Regions from separate parts of the Pseudomonas donghuensis genome, predicted to be linked through region 1. Evidence: riboswitches for the same ligand, from Rfam matches in the RefSeq annotation. Region 1 holds a riboswitch; each other region holds the start of a gene.
What was found. A riboswitch is a leader RNA that binds a small molecule or an ion and turns the genes downstream of it on or off. The one in region 1 is predicted to bind cobalamin.

Region 1 (5,735 bases):
GCGCCAAGCACATGCGGGATTACCAGCAACACTGCGCCGACTATCTTCAGCAGCCAGTTGTGGGCGAACACGATCAAGGCGAGACCGACGGCGGTGGCGGCGGCGGTGCCGACCCACCAGGTCTGGCGCTGGGCCAGATCGGCGGCAGCGGTGCCCGGCAGCTCCGGCGGCAGGCCCAGGGTCGGCGCCAGGCAGAACACGGCAAAGCCGCCCAGGCCCCAGAGCGCGCCGCTGATTACGCTCTTCGGTGCGCGCAGGGTGTAGAGCGCGGCGAGGATCAGGGCGAAACCAACCGCCACCACCAGGTTGCCGCCGGTGGTCGACAGCACACGCTGCCAGCCGTCTTGCGGCGACCAGGCTTCACTGTCGTGATGATGCTCGGCGGTGCCGGCGGCATGTTCATGGGGCGCCTCGACCGCAGGCGCGGCGCTTTCATAGGTTTCCGCCTGGAGAATCAGCGGCGCGACCCAGAAGCTTTGCAGCAGGGTCAGCAGCAGGGCGGCCAGCAGGCCGGTAAAGCCTGCGGTACTGGCAATACGCTTGATCATCGGGGGCAGCACTCAGTGGCAAGGGAAGGCAGCGCTGTGGCGGGTATCGTGGGCAGCGTTGTGCACCGCTTCGATGTGCGAGAAACCGGCGAAGTACACCAGGCACAGGCCCAGCAGCGAGGCGCCGACAGCAACCAGCAGGCGTTGGCTGAGGCTTGACGGGGTAACGGCTTGGTTAATGGCGGTACTGGTACGCATGGCGCTTTCCTCTTGGTGTTGTCGGCAACAGGCAAGCGCAGCAAACCCCTGCACGAGGTTCGCCCAGGGGTTGCAACAGCGCCCGCCCACCGCGGGTTTGTTCAGTCAAGCGTTGGGCCGGTCTCCGGGCTGGTGAGGGTGGGCAGGTGGCCACACCACAGGCGTCACCTTCCCATGCCAAACAGCGGGCACAGTGGTTCTGACGCTTTTCTCACTTACCGTTGCGGGGGCAGCACCGGACTTGTCATGCACCTCAATAAAGAAGCATATGACGCACCGGTTTCCCAGTTTCACCCTCAAGGGGCACCCAAACGAATGGCGTTAGCAAATCACGGGCGCGGGCAGGCGTCAATCGTGACAGCAGTTGACCGCTCACCGGGCACTGCGTAGCCTAGCCGCTTCGAGGTTCTTCGGCGCTGGCCGAAGCTAAGACGGGAACGCGGTTCAAGCCGCGGCTGCCCCCGCAACTGTAAGCATTGAAGCGTTCGACACAGCCACTGCAACCCTGCGGGAAGGCGTCGTTCGACTGGCCCGGGCGCCGGTGCAATGCAAGCCAGGAGACCTACCTCGGACAGTTTCCGACATTCAACCGGGCGGGGTGATCCGGTGGCGAACAGGCCAGGTGCGTGACACCGTTGGCGCTCGTCCCGCATGCCCGCCATCCTGCCAAGGGCATCGACATGAAAACACTGGCCAAACTCCCCGTCACCATCGTTACCGGCTTCCTCGGCTCGGGCAAGACCACGCTGCTGCGGCATATGCTCGACAACGCCCAGGGGCGGCGTATCGCGGTGATCGTCAACGAGTTTGGCGAACTGGGCATCGACGGCGAAATCCTCAAGCAGTGCAGCATCGGCTGCACCGAAGAAGAAGCCAACGGCCGCGTCTATGAGCTGGCCAACGGCTGCCTGTGCTGCACCGTGCAGGAAGAATTCTTCCCGGTGATGCGCGAGCTGGTGGCCCGCCGTGGCGATCTGGACCATATCCTCATCGAAACCAGCGGCCTGGCCCTGCCCAAGCCCTTGGTGCAAGCCTTCCAGTGGCCGGAGATTCGCAACGCCTGCACCGTCGACGCGGTGATCACCGTGGTCGACAGCCCGGCCGTCGCCGCAGGCACCTTTGCCGCCTACCCGGAGCAGGTCGATGCCCAGCGCAAGCTCGACCCCAACCTGGACCATGAATCGCCGTTGCATGAGCTGTTCGCCGACCAATTGGCCAGCGCCGACCTGGTGGTGCTGAACAAGGCCGACCTGATTGCCGCCGACGACCTGGCCAAGGTGCGCGCCGAAGTCGAAGAAGAGCTGCCACCGGCAGTCAAGGTGATCGAAGCCAGCAGCGGCCGCCTGCCGCTGGAGGTGCTGCTGGGTCTGGGCGCCGAGTCCGAGGCGCACATCGATGGCCGCCGTACTCACCATGATTCGCACCACGATGGCGACGATCACGACGACCATGACCACGACGCCTTCGACTCGATCTCCATCGAGCTGCCGCAAGCCGACGAAAGCCTGTTGCTCGATGCCCTGACCCAGTTGGTCGTGCAGCACGGCATCCTACGGGTCAAGGGCTTCGCGGCGATCCCGGGCAAGCCGATGCGCCTGCTGATCCAGGGCGTGGGGACCCGTTTCGACAGGCACTTCGACCGCGCCTGGCGCAGCGAAGAGCCACGCACCACACGCCTGGTGCTGATCGGCCAGGAACTGGATGCGGCACAACTGGAAGCGCGCCTGCGCGCCGCTCTGGGCGCTTGACCCATGCACCTGCTGCGGACCCAGCCCGGTGGCTTTGTACCGGACGACAGTATTGCCGACCTCGGCCAGACCCCGGCCGAGCTGGTAATCCTCTGCAGCGGTGACTCGCACCTGGCGCTGCTGGCCGAAACCGCCCAGCAGCTGCCCGAAGCGTTCCCCAGCCTGCGTCTGGCCAACCCGATGCAGGTCCAGAATCACGCCTCGGTCGACCTGTATGTCGACCAGGTGCTACGCCATGCCAAGGTCATCCTGGTGTCGCTGCACGGCGGCGTCGGTTACTGGCGCTATGGTGTCGAGCAACTGCTGGAACTGACCGCCCGTGGCGTGCAACTGATCCTGGTGCCGGGCGACGACCGGCCGGACCCGGAACTGACCCGCCTGAGCACGGTGCCGGCCGAGCAGGCCGAACGGCTCTGGCACTTTTTGCGCCAGGGCGGCAAGGCCAACGCCTTGAACCTGTTCAACTGCCTGGCCAGCCAGTACCTGCAGGGCGACTACCCCTGGAGCGAGCCGCAGCAGCTGCCGCGCACTGCGGTGTATCACCCGCGCAAGGCCGCTGCGGTGCTGGAGGACTGGTTCGACGAGTGGCAGGTCGAGCAGCCGGTGGTGCCGATCCTGTTCTACCGCTCGCACCTGCAGGCGGCCAACACTGCCTTTATCGATACCTTTTGCCAGCGCTTGCAACGGGCCGGCCTCAACCCCTTGCCGATTGCCGTGGCCAGCCTCAAGGAGGCAGGTTGCCTGCAACAGGTCGAGGATTGGCTGGACCAGGTTGACGCGGCGCTGATCATCAACACCACAGGCTTTGCCCAGTCCAGCCCCGAGCAGCCGCACCTGCGCCCGTTCCGCCGCGATATCCCGGTGTTGCAAGCGATCTGCGCCCAGGACAACGAGCCGGCCTGGCAGGCCAGCGAGCAGGGCCTGGGTGCCCGCGACCTGGCCATGCACATCGCCTTGCCGGAGCTGGACGGGCGCATCATCACCCGGCCGATCAGCTTCAAGGACCTGGCCTGGCGCAGCGAGCGCAGCCAGTCCGATGTGGTTTGCTACCGGGCCCAGCCCGAGCGCATGGACTTTGTCGCCGAGCTTGCGCGGCGTTGGTGCGACCTGGCACAGCTACCCAACGCGCAGAAACGCGTGGCGCTGATCCTCGCCAACTACCCGACCCGCGATGGCCGCATTGGCAACGGCGTGGGTCTCGACACCCCGGCCGCCGCGCTGAACATCCTGCGCGCCTTGCAGGCTCAGGGCTATCCCGTGGCACCCTTGCCCGACAGCGGCACGGCGCTGATCCAGGCCCTGCTCGGCGGCGTCAGCAACGACCTGGACAGCCTTGACCTGCGCCCGTGCATGCAGAGCATGGCCCTGGACGATTACCTGGCGGCTTTTGCCGCTTTGCCCGAGGCCAACCAGATGGCTGTGCGCGAGCGCTGGGGCGAGCCAAGCCAGGACCCGATGTTCCGCAGCGGGCGGATGATGATCGCCGGTCTGCGCTACGGCCTGACCTTCGTCGGCATCCAGCCGGCACGGGGTTACCAGTTGGACCAGAGCGCGGTCTACCACGACCCCGACCTGGTGCCGCCGCACGGCTACCTGGCGTTCTACTTCTGGCTGCGTCACGGCTTTGCCGCCGATGCGCTGATCCATGTCGGCAAGCACGGCAACCTGGAATGGCTGCCCGGCAAAGGCGTCGGCCTGTCCGACAGATGTTGGCCGGACGCCTTGCTCGGGCCGCTGCCGAACATCTACCCGTTTATCGTCAATGATCCGGGCGAGGGTGCCCAGGCCAAGCGCCGCACCCAGGCGGTGATCATCGACCACCTGATGCCGCCGCTGACCCGCGCCGAAACCTACGGGCCATTGCGCAACCTGGAGCTGCTGGCCGACGAGTACTACGAGGCGCAACTGCTCGACCCGCGCCGGGCTCGGGAGTTGCAGCGCGATATCCTCGCGCTGGTACGCGACAACCATATCGACCGTGAACTGCAGATCGAAGGCGCGCTGGACGACGCGGCGGTGTGGCTGCCACGCCTGGACACCTACCTGTGCGACCTCAAGGAGTCGCAGATCCGCGATGGCCTGCATGTGTTCGGCGAGTCCCCGAGCGGACGCCTGCGCATCGACACCTTGCTGGCCCTGTTGCGGGTTGAGCGGGGCGATGGGCGCGGGGCCAACGGTAGCCTGTTGCGGGCCTTGGCCAGGGCGCTGAAGCTGGGCTTCGATCCGCTCGATTGCGACCTTGGCCAGCCCTGGCAGGGCCCGCGCCCGGCGCTGCTGGCCGACCTCGATGCGGCGTTGTGGCGTACCGCAGGCGATACCCGCGAGCGCCTGGAGCGGTATGCCAGCCAGCTGATCGAGCAGACCCTCGATGGCAGCGTGCAGCTTGCCGGCGGCCCCGAATGGGTGCAGGTGCAGGCCATTGTCGAGGCGCTGGAGCATCAGGTCGCACCGCAACTGGATGGCTGTGGCCCGGCAGAAATGCATGGCCTGCTCGCGGCCCTGGACGGGCGCTTCGTGCCCGCTGGCCCGAGTGGCGCGCCAAGCCGCGGGCGCCTGGACGTGCTGCCGACCGGGCGCAACTTTTATACCGTCGATGTGCGCAACCTGCCGACCACCACCGCCTGGCGCATCGGCTTTGCCTCGGCCAACCTGATTCTCGAGCGTCACCTGCAGGACCATGGCGATCACCTGCGCCAGCTGGGCCTGTCAGTGTGGGGCACGGCGACCATGCGCACCGGCGGCGACGATATTGCCCAGGCCATGGCCCTGCTTGGCGTGCGGCCGGTATGGGCCAGCGGCAGCCAGCGCGTCGACGATTTCGAGATCCTGCCCTTGAGCCTGCTCGACCGCCCCCGGGTGGACGTCACCTTGCGGGTGTCGGGGTTCTTCCGCGATGCCTTCGGCAACCTGATCAAACTGTTCGATGCTGCTGTGCAGGCGGTGGCGGCGCTGGATGAGCCGGATGACCTCAACCCCCTGGCGGCCAAGGTGCGCAGCGAGCGCGCCGAGTTGCTGGCCCAGGGCCTGGACGCCGAACAGGCGGGCCGTCAGGCCGGCTGGCGGGTGTTCGGGGCCAAGCCGGGCGCCTATGGCGCGGGTGTGCAGAATGCCATCGACGGGCGCCTGTGGAACGAGCGCCAGGACCTGGCCGAGGTCTACCTCAATCACGGTGGCTATGCCTATGGTGCAGCCGATGACGGCACGCCGGCGCGCGCGCATTTTGCCCGGCGCCTGAGCCAGG
Region 2 (5,735 bases), 780 kb from region 1:
ATTCATCAGCACCCGGCCACGGTCCGGCCGATCAAGCCCGGCCATCAGGCGCATGAGGCTGGTCTTGCCGGCCAGGGTGCGGCCGAGCAGCACATTGAACGAGCCGGGCTCGAAGCTCAGGCAGGCATCGTCGATGCACACCTGGTTATCCACGGTACGGCTGACATGTTCGAGCGTGAGCGACATGGCGCGGCCTTCTTGTTGTTATCGAGCAGGCGCATAAGGCAGAGCCAGATTCGTGCCAGCGGTTGCCAAGCCTTTGCCGGCAAAAGCATTTCAGCGAATTGACCGATGGCCAGGGTTCACACCTGAACAGAAATGAACAGCTTTCGCTGCACAGTTGAACAGCCGCGACATTGACAATGAACAGGACTGAACAACACTGGATCAGACAAAAACAACAACACTGCCACCGGCAGAGGACGGGGCCATGGCCGCATCCACCAGCGCCCATGCGCAACTGATCCAGGCCTCCTGGCAGCGCTGCCGCGCCTACGGCCTGGATCACCAGTCACAACCGCAGTTCGGCGAAGCATCCGCCGCCCAGGTCAGCGAACTGCTCGAACGCGAGCATTCACTGCTGGGCACCACCCGCGACGAGGTGCTGCCGCAATACGCGCACCTGCTCGGCAACTCCAGTTACCTGATCATGCTCAGCGACCATCTGGGCCAGTTGCTCGATGCCTGGGGCACCCGCCGCTTTATCGACCCGCGCCAGCGCCACGGCTTTGTCGCCGGCGCCTGCTGGCGGGAACAAGGGGTGGGCACCAATGCCATCGGCACCGCCCTGGCTACCGGCGAGGCGGTGCATGTCAGCCAGGATGAGCACTTCCTCAAGCTCAACCGCTTCATGGCCAGCGCCGCCGCCCCCTTGTTCGACGCCGAGCGCCAGTTGATCGGCGTACTCGATGTGTCCAGCGACAGCTACTTGCCGGCGGCGCAAACCCAGGGCCTGGTGCGGATGATGAGCCAGAGCCTGGAGAACCGCCTGATCCTGGCGCGCTTTGCCGGGGATTACCGGCAACTGAGCTTCAATACCGGCGCCAACAACCTCGACAGCCAATGGGCCGGGCTGCTGGTGTTCGATGACCAGGGCCGGGTGCTGGCGGCCAATCGCCGGGCCGACAGTTTGCTCGGCCAGAATCCGTTGCAACTGAACCTGGAGCAGTTGTTCAGGACGCCCCTGGTGCAACTGCTCGGCCACAGCGCAGAGCAACCGTTCGCCGTGCAGGTGACCGGGCGCAACCGTTTTCATTGCCTGCTGCATGCCCCCACCCAAACCCCGCGGGCCACACCGGTCAGCCATGCACAAACCACCTGCGACCCGCGTATCGACAAGGCCCTGCAGCAGGCCGGGTTGTTGCTGGAAAAGGACATTGCGCTATTGATCGAGGGCGAAACCGGAGCCGGCAAGGAAGTTTTCGTCAATGCCCTGCACCGCGCCAGCAGCCGCGCCGGCCAGCCGTTGATTGCGGTGAACTGCGCAGCGATTCCGGCCGAGCTGGTCGAGTCGGAGCTGTTCGGCTACGAGAAAGGCGCATTCACCGGCGCCCATCACAAGGGCAACATCGGCCTGATCCGCAAGGCCGACCGGGGCATCCTGTTTCTCGATGAAATCGGTGACATGCCGCTGCCGACCCAGGCACGCCTGCTGCGCTTTCTGCAGACCCGCAACATCCAGCCATTGGGCAGCGGTGAACCGACCCCGGTGGATATCCGCGTGGTCTCGGCGACCAACCAGAACCTCGCCGACCAAGTACGCCTGGGCCACTTTCGCCAGGACCTGTACTACCGCATCGCCGGTCTCAGCCTGATGCTACCGCCCTTGCGCGAACGCAGCGACCGCCTGGCCCTGATCGAGCAGCTCCACCAGCAGTACCGCGAGCCCGGGGCGCCGACGCAACTGCCCGGCAAGGTGCTGGAACTGCTGCTCCAGCATCCCTGGCCGGGCAACCTGCGCCAGCTGGCCAGCGTGCTTCAGGTGGCGCTGGCGCTGGCGGGCGGGCAGCCGATTGCTGTGGAGCACCTGCCGGACAGTTTCTTTGCCGACCTGCCCGCCTCCAGGCCACAGGCCCCCGTGTTGCCGCCAGCTAGCGCTGACGACCTCGGCCAGCGCCTGCAAGGCCTCAACGGCAATATCTCGGCCCTGGCCCGGGCCCTGGGCATCAGCCGCACCACCCTGTACAAGCGCCTGCACGCCCAGGGCCAGGCCGGCACAGTTGACGAACGCCTGGGCTGATGGTCAGATGCCTGCCAGTTTCAGGTGCCTGCCGCCGCCGTGCGTCAGGTGAAACGGGAAGCCGGTGCGTCGTTATCGACCAGTCCGGCGCTGCCCCCGCAACGGTAAGCGAGTGAAGCATTCAACCCGCCACTGTGCCCACAGGCATGGGAAGGCGAATGGCTTCAAGCCTCGCAAGCCCGGAGACCGGCCTGAAGCCCCACGACTGCATGCAGTCATTTAGGCAAACCTGCGGAGGGCGGGCACGAGCCGGCTGCCTGGCGCGTGTTGGCTGGGGCCCTCCTGTGCGCTTCGCGAATGTTTTTCGAGAAGTCCATGACAGCAACAACCCCCAAGCGTCGCCGCGGCCGCGTCGCCGAAGATGAAATCCAGAGCAAGCCCGAGTGGTCGCAGATCCCCGAGCATACCCGCCACGTGATGCTCTGCACCGGCCCTCGCTGCGTGCAACGCGGTGCCCTGCCGCTGTGGAAAGTCCTGCGCCGCGAGCTGCTGGTGGCCAATCGTATCGAAACCACTGACGGCGTGCTGCTGACCCGCAGCCATTGCCAGTTCCCCTGCAACCTCGGCCCAGTGCTGACGGTGTATCCGGACCGTTGCTGGTACCGGGTGGCCAACGCCGAAGACGCGCAACGGCTGGTGCGCGAACACCTGATCGAGGGCCAGCCGGTGCCCGATCTGCTGCTCAATGGCCAGGTGTCATGAGGTGGTTCGGCGCCAGCTTGCTGGCCGCGCTGAGCCTGGCGCGGCAGCTGCGGGCCTTCAAGCAAGACCCACCTTGAGTCATCACAGCAGATTCCGCTGTCTAACCCACTACTTCAGCTTTACCGGCTGAGCGCCCAACGCGCTTCAGCCGGGATTTATCATTGATCACGTCGACAATAAGCACACAGCCAACCCCGGATGCGTGCCTCGATGCAAACAACAAATACAGTCTTGATGATCCGCCCGGCGCGGTTCGCCTTCAACCCGGATACCGCCCTCAACAACCGCTTCCAGCAGGCCCTGCTCGAGCCGGAGCAAGCACAGCAGAAAGCGCTGGAAGAGTTCGATGGTTACGTCGACACCCTGCGCCAGCACGGCGTCGAAGTGCTGGTGGTGCAGGACACCCCGGCGCCGCACACCCCTGATTCGATCTTCCCCAACAACTGGTGGAGCAGCCACGCCGACGGCAGCCTGGTGCTCTACCCGATGGAAGGCCAGAACCGCCGCCTGGAGCGCAGCAAGGGCGTACTCAAGGTGCTCGAGGAACGTTTTGCCGTTCGTCAGACCATCGATCTGAGCCCCCTTGAACAGCAGAGTATGTATCTGGAAGGGACCGGCAGCATGGTCCTGGATCGCGAGCACCGGATCAGCTACGCCTGCCATTCCGGACGCACCCACACCCAGGCCCTGCGCCTGTTCGCCGAACAGCTCGACTATCGCCTGTGCCTGTTCCACGCCGTCGACCGCCACCAGGCACCGATCTATCACAGCAACGTGATGATGAGCGTCGGCCGCGGGCTCTCGGTGGTCTGCCTGCAGGCGCTGCCCGAGGCCGATGAACGCCGCGCCCTGGAGCATTCGCTGCGCGACACCGGCAAGGACATCCTGGCCCTGGACTTCGACCAGCTCGAAGGCTTCGCCGGCAACATGCTTGAAGTCCATGACAAGCAAGGCCAGCCGCTGCTGGTGATGTCGCGCAGTGCCTGGCGCTCGCTCAGGCCCGAACAACGCCGGCAGGTGGAGCAGCACAGCCACCCGGTGGTGGTGAACATCGACCACATCGAGCGCATCGGCGGCGGCAGCGCGCGCTGCATGCTCGCAGAAGTGCACCTGCCCGTCCGTCACTGATTACAACAAAGGAGTTCATCATGACCCGCTATATCGACGTTACCGACCTCAGCCGCCTGGTGGTCCGCAAAGGCCTGAGCACCTGCATCAGCGAGATGGCCGAGTACATCCGTGAGGACTACCTGCGCTGGCACGACTTCGAAAAATGCGCACGCCTGGCCAACCATTCGCCCGATGGCGTGATCGAGCTGATGCCGGTGTCCGACGCCAACCTGTACGCCTTCAAGTACGTCAACGGCCACCCGAAAAACACCCAGCGCGGCATGCTCACGGTGATGGCCTTCGGCGCTCTGGGCGACGTCGATACCGGCGCGCCGGTACTGCTCAGCGAAATGACCCTGACCACCGCCATCCGTACCGCCGCCACTTCGGCCCTGGCCGCCCGCTACCTGGCGCGCAAGGACAGCCGCAGCATGGCGCTGATCGGCAACGGCTCGCAAAGCGAGTTCCAGGCCCTGGCCTTCCACGCCCTGCTAGGCATCGACGACATCCGCCTGTACGACCTGGACCCACAAGCCAGTGCCAAGCTGGTGGCCAACCTCAGCGCCTTCCCGGCAATCAAGGTGAGCGTCGCCGGCTCCGTCGCCGACGCGGTGCGCGGTGCCGACATCGTCACCACGGTGACCGCCGACAAGGCCTACGCCACCATCCTCACCCCGGACATGATCGAGCCAGGCATGCACCTCAATGCCGTCGGTGGCGACTGCCCGGGCAAGACCGAGCTGCACCGCGAAATCGTCGAACGCGCGCGGGTGATCGTCGAGTACGAACCGCAAAGCCGCATCGAAGGCGAAATCCAGCAAATGCCCGCCGACTCGCCGACCACCGAGTTCTGGCAGGTGGTCAACGGCCAGGTGGCCGGCCGCGAGAACGCCGTGCAAGTGACCCTGTTCGACTCGGTCGGCTTCGCCCTCGAAGATTACTCGGCGCTGCGTTATGTGCTGGATGTGGCCAAGGCGCTGGACATCGGCAGCGAGATCGCCCTGGTGCCGGAACTCAAGGACCCCAAAGACCTGTTCGCGCTGCTGCGCGCACCGGTTGAAAACCTGCAGAAAAAACGCGCCTGAGGCCGACCGATTCTGCTGCGCTACGGCGCGGCAGATCGGAAACTGCTGCATGCGAAGCCTAAACAGGAGGTGCTTCAGCCGATTCGGCTGCAATACACGCGTTAACAGCAAAATCCGGCAGCCGACGCCGGCGCAAACGACACAAAAAAAACGTCGTCATCGCGCATTCTGAGCCCGACCCGATAGTCACTAAAAGACCAGAAGCGCACCACTGCCCTACATCAACTATAAAACTCAGGGATACTCATATGACTTCGCTGCGAAAGCTCCTCAGCGTGCTGCTCCTGCCACTGTGCGCAAGTGCGGTGCAGGCCAAGGAATGGACCGAGATCCGTTTCGGCGTCTACCCCGAATACCCTCCTTTTGAATCCGTTGCCGCCGATGGCAGCCTGCAAGGCTTCGACATCGAGCTGGGCAATGCCATCTGCGCCAAGCTGCAGGTCAAGTGCACCTGGGTGCACAATGAATTCGACGGCATGATCCCGGCCCTGCGGGCACGCAAGTTCGACGCGATCATGTCGTCGATGGCGGTGACCCCGGCGCGGCAGAAACAGATCGACTTCAGCGCCCGGCTGTTCCTCAGCCCGACCTCGGTCATC
Region 3 (5,735 bases), 1.6 Mb from region 1:
TTCGGTCAGGCTGCCTTCGAGCAACTGGGCATGGCGCAGGGTACCGACGCGGTTGGCCAGTACCCCGGCAAACGGCAGGTCCGGCTGATAGCGCGCCAGGCCCAGGGCCAGGGCGCCGAACGTCTGGGCCATGGCCGTGCCATCGATCACCGCCAGCACCGGCACGCCAAAATGACGGGCCAGGTCAGCGCTCGATGGCGTGCCATCGAACAACCCCATGACCCCTTCGATCAGGATCAGGTCGGCCTCAGCCGCCGCTTCCCACAACAACCGGCGGCTTTCCTGCTCGCCGACCATCCACAGGTCAAGCTGATACACCGGCGCACCGCTGGCGCGCTCAAGGATCATCGGGTCGAGAAAATCCGGGCCGCACTTGAACACCCGGACCTTGCGCCCCTGGTTGCGATGCAGGCGCGCCAGCGCGGCGGTCACTGTGGTCTTGCCCTGGCCGGAGGCCGGTGCGGCAATCAATACCGCCGGGCAATGGCGCGCGTCACTCATAGTTCGACGCCCTTCTGGGCGCGAATACCGGCCTGGAAAGCGTGCTTGATCATGCCCATTTCGGTGACGGTGTCGGCCAGTTCGATCATTTCATCCTTGGCCGCACGACCGGTGACGATCACGTGCTGCATCGGCGGGCGCGCCTGCAGGTCGCTGAGGACCTGGTCCAGATCGAGGTAACCGTGCTTGAGGGCGATGTTCAGTTCATCGAGCACCACGAAGGCGATCGACGGGTCCTGGAGCATCTGCCGCGACACCGCCCAAGCGGCTTCGGCGGCGGCGATATCACGCTGGCGGTCCTGGGTTTCCCAGGTAAAGCCCTCGCCCATCACGTGGTAGCGCACCTGCTCGGGAAAACGGCGGAAAAACAGCTCCTCACCGGTGCTGTTGCGGCCTTTGATGAACTGCACCACACCGCACTGCATACCGTGGCCCATGGCCCGGGCAAGCATGCCGAAGGCCGAACTGCTCTTGCCCTTGCCGTTGCCGGTGAGCACCAGCAGCAGGCCGCATTCGTTGGGCGAATTGGCGATGCGCTCGTCGATGACGGCCTTCTTGCGCTGCATACGGGCCAGGTGGCGTTCGTCGCGCTCGGTGGATTCAGTCATGAGGTTCTCCGCAAACCACTGTCGGCCGGCCCGCAACGAGCCTGGCAGCCTGTGGCTGCTCAAGGATCGCGAAGGAAACGGCGTGACAGATGAATGGATATGGCAGACGGAAAACGCGCAGGGCTGCGGCACAGGCCGGAGGAACCGCGCATCACCCTCCGTGATGCCGTTGGCTGTTACAGGCCGGTCTCCGGGCTTGTGAGCGGGGCCATGAACACCCGGGACCGCGCGCCTTCCCGGGTTGAACACCCAGTGGCCCTGCGCGGCCTTGACTCACCTACCGTTGCGGGGGCAGCGCCGGATTCGCGCGCCTTGCACGCCCACCGGCTTCCCTGTTTCACCCTGCCAGGCCATAGCCCACAGAGCACCTGAAACAAGTCGCGAAGGTTAGAGGGTTGCACCCGGAGCGTCAATGAAAGGCGCTGAACTGGCCTGGATCAATGGCGCCTTTGTCATCTTGTGTAACACTGACTTCAGTGATATCAAATAGCCATAACTTCGGCTGTACTCGATCACAACTATAAGGGAGAGCAGCATGCAAGGCCTGATCATCAATAACGCGCGCCTGGAGTTCCTGCGCCCCGCCCTGGAACGTTGGGTTGATTGCATCGACCGCTTCAACCAGACCCTCGGCGATGGCGAGGCGCCCTACTGGCACGGCGCCCAGGCCAACCTCGGCCTGCTCTCGGCCGCCGCCTGGCAAGCCGAGCTGGTGACCCTGCAACAGCACCAGAGCAAGAAACAGCGCGAGGACGGTGATCGTGAAGGCCGCTGCGACCTGTACATCGCCAACCACGAAGAAGCCGCCTACCTGCAAGGCAGCCAGCGCTGGCCAAAGATTGCCAAGCTCGATTTGAACAACGCCCTGGCCGAGACCGTTTACACCGCCCGGCAGATCGCTGCGCCCAGCCAGCTCAAGGTTGCCGCGCTGTTCGCCAGCCCCTGGAAAGCCGGCCAGCACGCCAGCCCCGAAGAGCTGCAGGACCTGGTCGACGACCTGCAAAAGCACAACGCCTGCGCCATCGCCTGGTACTTCCCCTACGCTTACCGCAAGCTGCACAACGAAGCCGGCCAGTATTACCCCGGCATCGCCCTGCTGCTCAAGCAGGCCTGAAGCGGGGAACCTCCCACGCCTGGCCCGCCTCTACTGGCAATAGCGGCCAATGTTGCGAGGGAAACGACATGGGTATCAAGCCGATTGCACTGCTGCTGGCAGTGACCGCGGGGTTAAGTGGCTGCGGCGAGCACGCGCGCCTGGATGTCAGCGACGGGGTTGGCCCGTCGCCGCAGTTGCCTGAACCCAACAAGACCCTGATCCCCACCGTCAACATCGCCCCTGCTATAGGCTGGCCCCTGGGCATGACGCCCAAGGCCGCCCCCGGCACCCAGGTAGTGGCCTTCGCCGAAGGCCTGGACCACCCGCGCTGGCTCTATGCCCTGCCCAATGGCGATATCCTGGTTGCCGAAACCAATGCCCCACCCAAGCCCGATAACGGCATGGGCATTCGTGGCTGGGTGGTGGGCAAGATCATGGACCGGGCGGGCGCCGGCGTCCCCAGTGCCAACCGTATCAGCCTGCTGCGCGACAGCGACCATGACGGCGTGGCGGAAACCCGCACGACCTTTATCGAGCACCTCAATTCGCCCTTCGGCATGGCCCTGGTTGGCAATGACTTTTACGTCGCCGACACCGATCGCCTGCTGCGCTTTCACTACCAACCCGGCACCACCTCGATCCACGGCCCCGGCACGCCGGTGGCTGACCTGCCGGGCGGTACGCTGAACCATCACTGGACCAAGAACGTGATCGCCAGCCGGGATGGCAAGAAGCTCTACGTCACTGTCGGCTCCAACAGCAATGTCGGCGAGAACGGCATGGACCAGGAAAAAGGCCGTGCGGCGATCTGGGAAATCGACCCGGCCAGCGGCCAGCAGCGCATCTTCGCCTCTGGCCTGCGCAACCCCAACGGCCTGGCGTGGGAACCACACACCGGCCAGCTGTGGACCGCGGTCAACGAGCGCGACGAGATCGGCAGCGACCTGGTGCCCGACTACATCACTTCAGTCAAGGATGGCGGCTTCTATGGTTGGCCTTACAGCTATTTCGGTCAGCACGTCGATCAGCGGGTCACCCCTTCCGACCCGAACCTGGTGGCCAGCGCCATCGCCCCGGACTATGCCGTTGGCCCGCATACGGCTTCGCTGGGCCTGACCTTTGCCGAGCCCGGCGTGCTGCCGCCGCCGTTCGAGCAAGGCGCATTCATCGGCCAGCATGGCTCATGGAACCGCAAGCCGCACAGTGGCTACAAGGTGATCTTCGTGCCCTTCAGCACCGCTGGCAGGCCCGCAGGCAAACCGATTGACCTGCTGAGCGGGTTTCTCAATGACGAGGGCAAGGCCATGGGCCGGCCGGTGGGGGTGATCAATGACCAGCGTGGTGGCGTGCTGGTGGCTGATGATGTGGGCAACAAGATCTGGCGGGTGAGCAAGGCCAAGTGATCCGGAGGCCGCTATGCGGCCCATCGCCGGCAAGGCCGGCTCCCACACAGATCGCATGCACTATTACCCTGCGCCCTCTCAGCGCTTGCGGCACAAGGTCAAGCCATCGCCAATCGGCAGCATCGACAGGTCCACCCGCGGGTCATCCTTGAGCTTGTGGTTCAGTGCCTGGATGGCCCGGGTGTCTTCGCTGTCCGGCTTTTTCTCAAGCACCCGTCCGCTCCACAAGGTGTTGTCGAACAGCACCAGCCCGCCAGTACGCAGCAAGCGCAGGGACTCTTCCAGGTACTGCGGGTAATTGGCCTTATCGGCATCGATGAAGATCAGGTCATAGCGTTCTGACGGCAGTGTCGCCAGGGTTTGCAAGGCGGGTGCCAGGCGTAGTTCAATGCGCTCAGCGACTCCGGCCTCCTGCCAGTAGCGCCAGGCCACGGCGTTATAGCTGCCTTCAAGGTCGCAACAGAGCAACTGCCCATGCGCCATGGCCTGGGCCATGCACAAGGCGCTGTAGCCGGTGAACGTGCCCACCTCGATGATCCGCTGGGCGCCGATCAGGCGCACCAGCAGCGCCAGCAACTGGCCCTGCTCCGGCGCCACCTGCCAGCGCGCTTCAGGCAAGGCCTGGGTTTCGGCACGCAAGCGGGCGAGCAAGGGCGATTCGCGCAGCGATACGCTTTGCAGGTAGTGGTAGAGCGGGTCGTCGAGGTAGAGCGTCTGAGCGGTCATCGTCTACCTCGCGAAAGTCAGGGGTTACGCGCCAGGTGTGCCGGCTGCAGGACGCGCTTGGCGTTCAGGTAGGTTTTTTGCCAGTAACTGTTGGACAGGTAGTCCAGGCGCACCGTTCCACCGGTGGCCGGGGCATGGACGAAGCGCCCCTCGCCGACATAGATACCGGCATGGCTGACTTGCGATCCACCATTGGTGGCGAAGAACACCAGGTCACCGGATTGCAGCTCGTTGCGCTCGATGCTCGGCGCACGGATGCCGATCATTTCGCGGGTCGAACGGGGCAGCGAGATACCGGCGGCATCGCGATACACATAGCCAATCAGGCCACTGCAATCGAAACCCGAATCCGGGGTATTGCCGCCCCAGCGGTAAGGCGTGCCGACCAGGCCCAGGGCACGGAACAACACGTCTTCGGCAACCGGGGAGAAGTACACTTGCGGCGCCATCACCGCAGGCTCGACCACTTTACGCGGGGCCGGGGCATGGCTTGAGCAGGCACCAAGCAGTGCCGCGAGGGAAAGTACCGCGAAGCGCGCCATCATCGCCATGGTCAGAACATCCTGTCTGAAGCCGCTCCGGCCAGAGCCGAAAAGAGTTGAGAGTTTAGATTAGACGCTTTCTGTAAACACGCACGGCGACGAGCTTTTCAGCTGCGTCGCCGTGGTCGAACCTGTCGAAGGATCAGTTGCGCGAAATGGTGGTCGCGGCCGGAGCCATGGCCAGTGCACGCTTGGCTTCGATGAAGGTCTTGCTCCAGTAGCGATCACCGAGCTTGTCGATGCGCACACCACCGCTGCGGCGGCTGCTGGAGTGGATGAACTGGTCGTCACCGAGGTAAATCCCGGCGTGGCTGACGCGCCCGCGACCATTGGTGCTGAAGAACAGCAGGTCGCCTGGCTTGAGGTTGTTGCGAGCAACCAGCGGGGCCTTGACGTTGATCATTTCGCGGGTGGAGCGCGGCAGGTTGAGGCCGGCTTCTTCGCGGAACAGGTAGCCGATGAAGCCGCTGCAATCAAAGCCGGTGTTCTCGGAGGTACCACCGAAACGGTAGCGGGTACCGATCAGCGACATGCCGCGCTCGAGAATGTTGTCGGCCAGGGCTGGCAGCTGGTAAGGCTTGCTGCTGGCGAAATCTTGCAGCTCTGCTTCGGTGGCCAGCTCTTCCTCGAGCGTCGCCTGGACGGAGGACTTGGTCGAAACCTGAGCGGAAACCGGTTGCTGCTGAACCTGCTGCTGCGATACGGGACCGGTGGTCGCGCAGCCAAAAAGCAGGGTCACGAGTGCGAGGGGCACGAGGGGTGCGAAGCGATTTAGCATGGGCACGACCGTGTCTGGAATTTAAAGAAGCCGAGACTATGCCTTCTATCGCATCGATTTGCAAATTCAATCGAAAAAAAT

Region 2: another riboswitch for cobalamin. It lies ahead of BV82_RS09175 ((2Fe-2S) ferredoxin domain-containing protein); the one in region 1 lies ahead of cobW (cobalamin biosynthesis protein CobW).
Region 3: another riboswitch for cobalamin. It lies ahead of cobO (cob(I)yrinic acid a,c-diamide adenosyltransferase); the one in region 1 lies ahead of cobW (cobalamin biosynthesis protein CobW).

The regions. Positions count from the first base shown of each region.
Region 1 is NZ_CP071706.1:2,787,472-2,793,206, forward strand. Features, by position in the region: gene BV82_RS12985 (CbtA family protein) at 1-548, opposite strand, end outside; gene BV82_RS12990 (CbtB domain-containing protein) at 561-746, opposite strand; cobalamin riboswitch at 845-1,073, opposite strand; cobalamin riboswitch at 1,133-1,330, shown strand; gene cobW (cobalamin biosynthesis protein CobW) at 1,427-2,494, shown strand; gene cobN (cobaltochelatase subunit CobN) at 2,498-5,735, shown strand, end outside.
Region 2 is NZ_CP071706.1:2,002,828-2,008,562, reverse strand. Features, by position in the region: gene BV82_RS09185 (ABC transporter ATP-binding protein) at 1-186, opposite strand, end outside; gene BV82_RS09180 (sigma-54-dependent Fis family transcriptional regulator) at 431-2,239, shown strand; cobalamin riboswitch at 2,245-2,448, shown strand; gene BV82_RS09175 ((2Fe-2S) ferredoxin domain-containing protein) at 2,555-2,941, shown strand; gene ctlX (citrulline utilization hydrolase CtlX) at 3,152-4,069, shown strand; gene BV82_RS09165 (ornithine cyclodeaminase) at 4,090-5,136, shown strand; gene BV82_RS09160 (ABC transporter substrate-binding protein) at 5,385-5,735, shown strand, end outside.
Region 3 is NZ_CP071706.1:4,370,806-4,376,540, forward strand. Features, by position in the region: gene BV82_RS20330 (cobyrinic acid a,c-diamide synthase CobB) at 1-501, opposite strand, end outside; gene cobO (cob(I)yrinic acid a,c-diamide adenosyltransferase) at 498-1,109, opposite strand; cobalamin riboswitch at 1,274-1,496, opposite strand; gene BV82_RS20340 (hypothetical protein) at 1,645-2,223, shown strand; gene BV82_RS20345 (PQQ-dependent sugar dehydrogenase) at 2,292-3,608, shown strand; gene BV82_RS20350 (O-methyltransferase) at 3,687-4,334, opposite strand; gene BV82_RS20355 (C40 family peptidase) at 4,352-4,885, opposite strand; gene BV82_RS20360 (C40 family peptidase) at 5,019-5,654, opposite strand.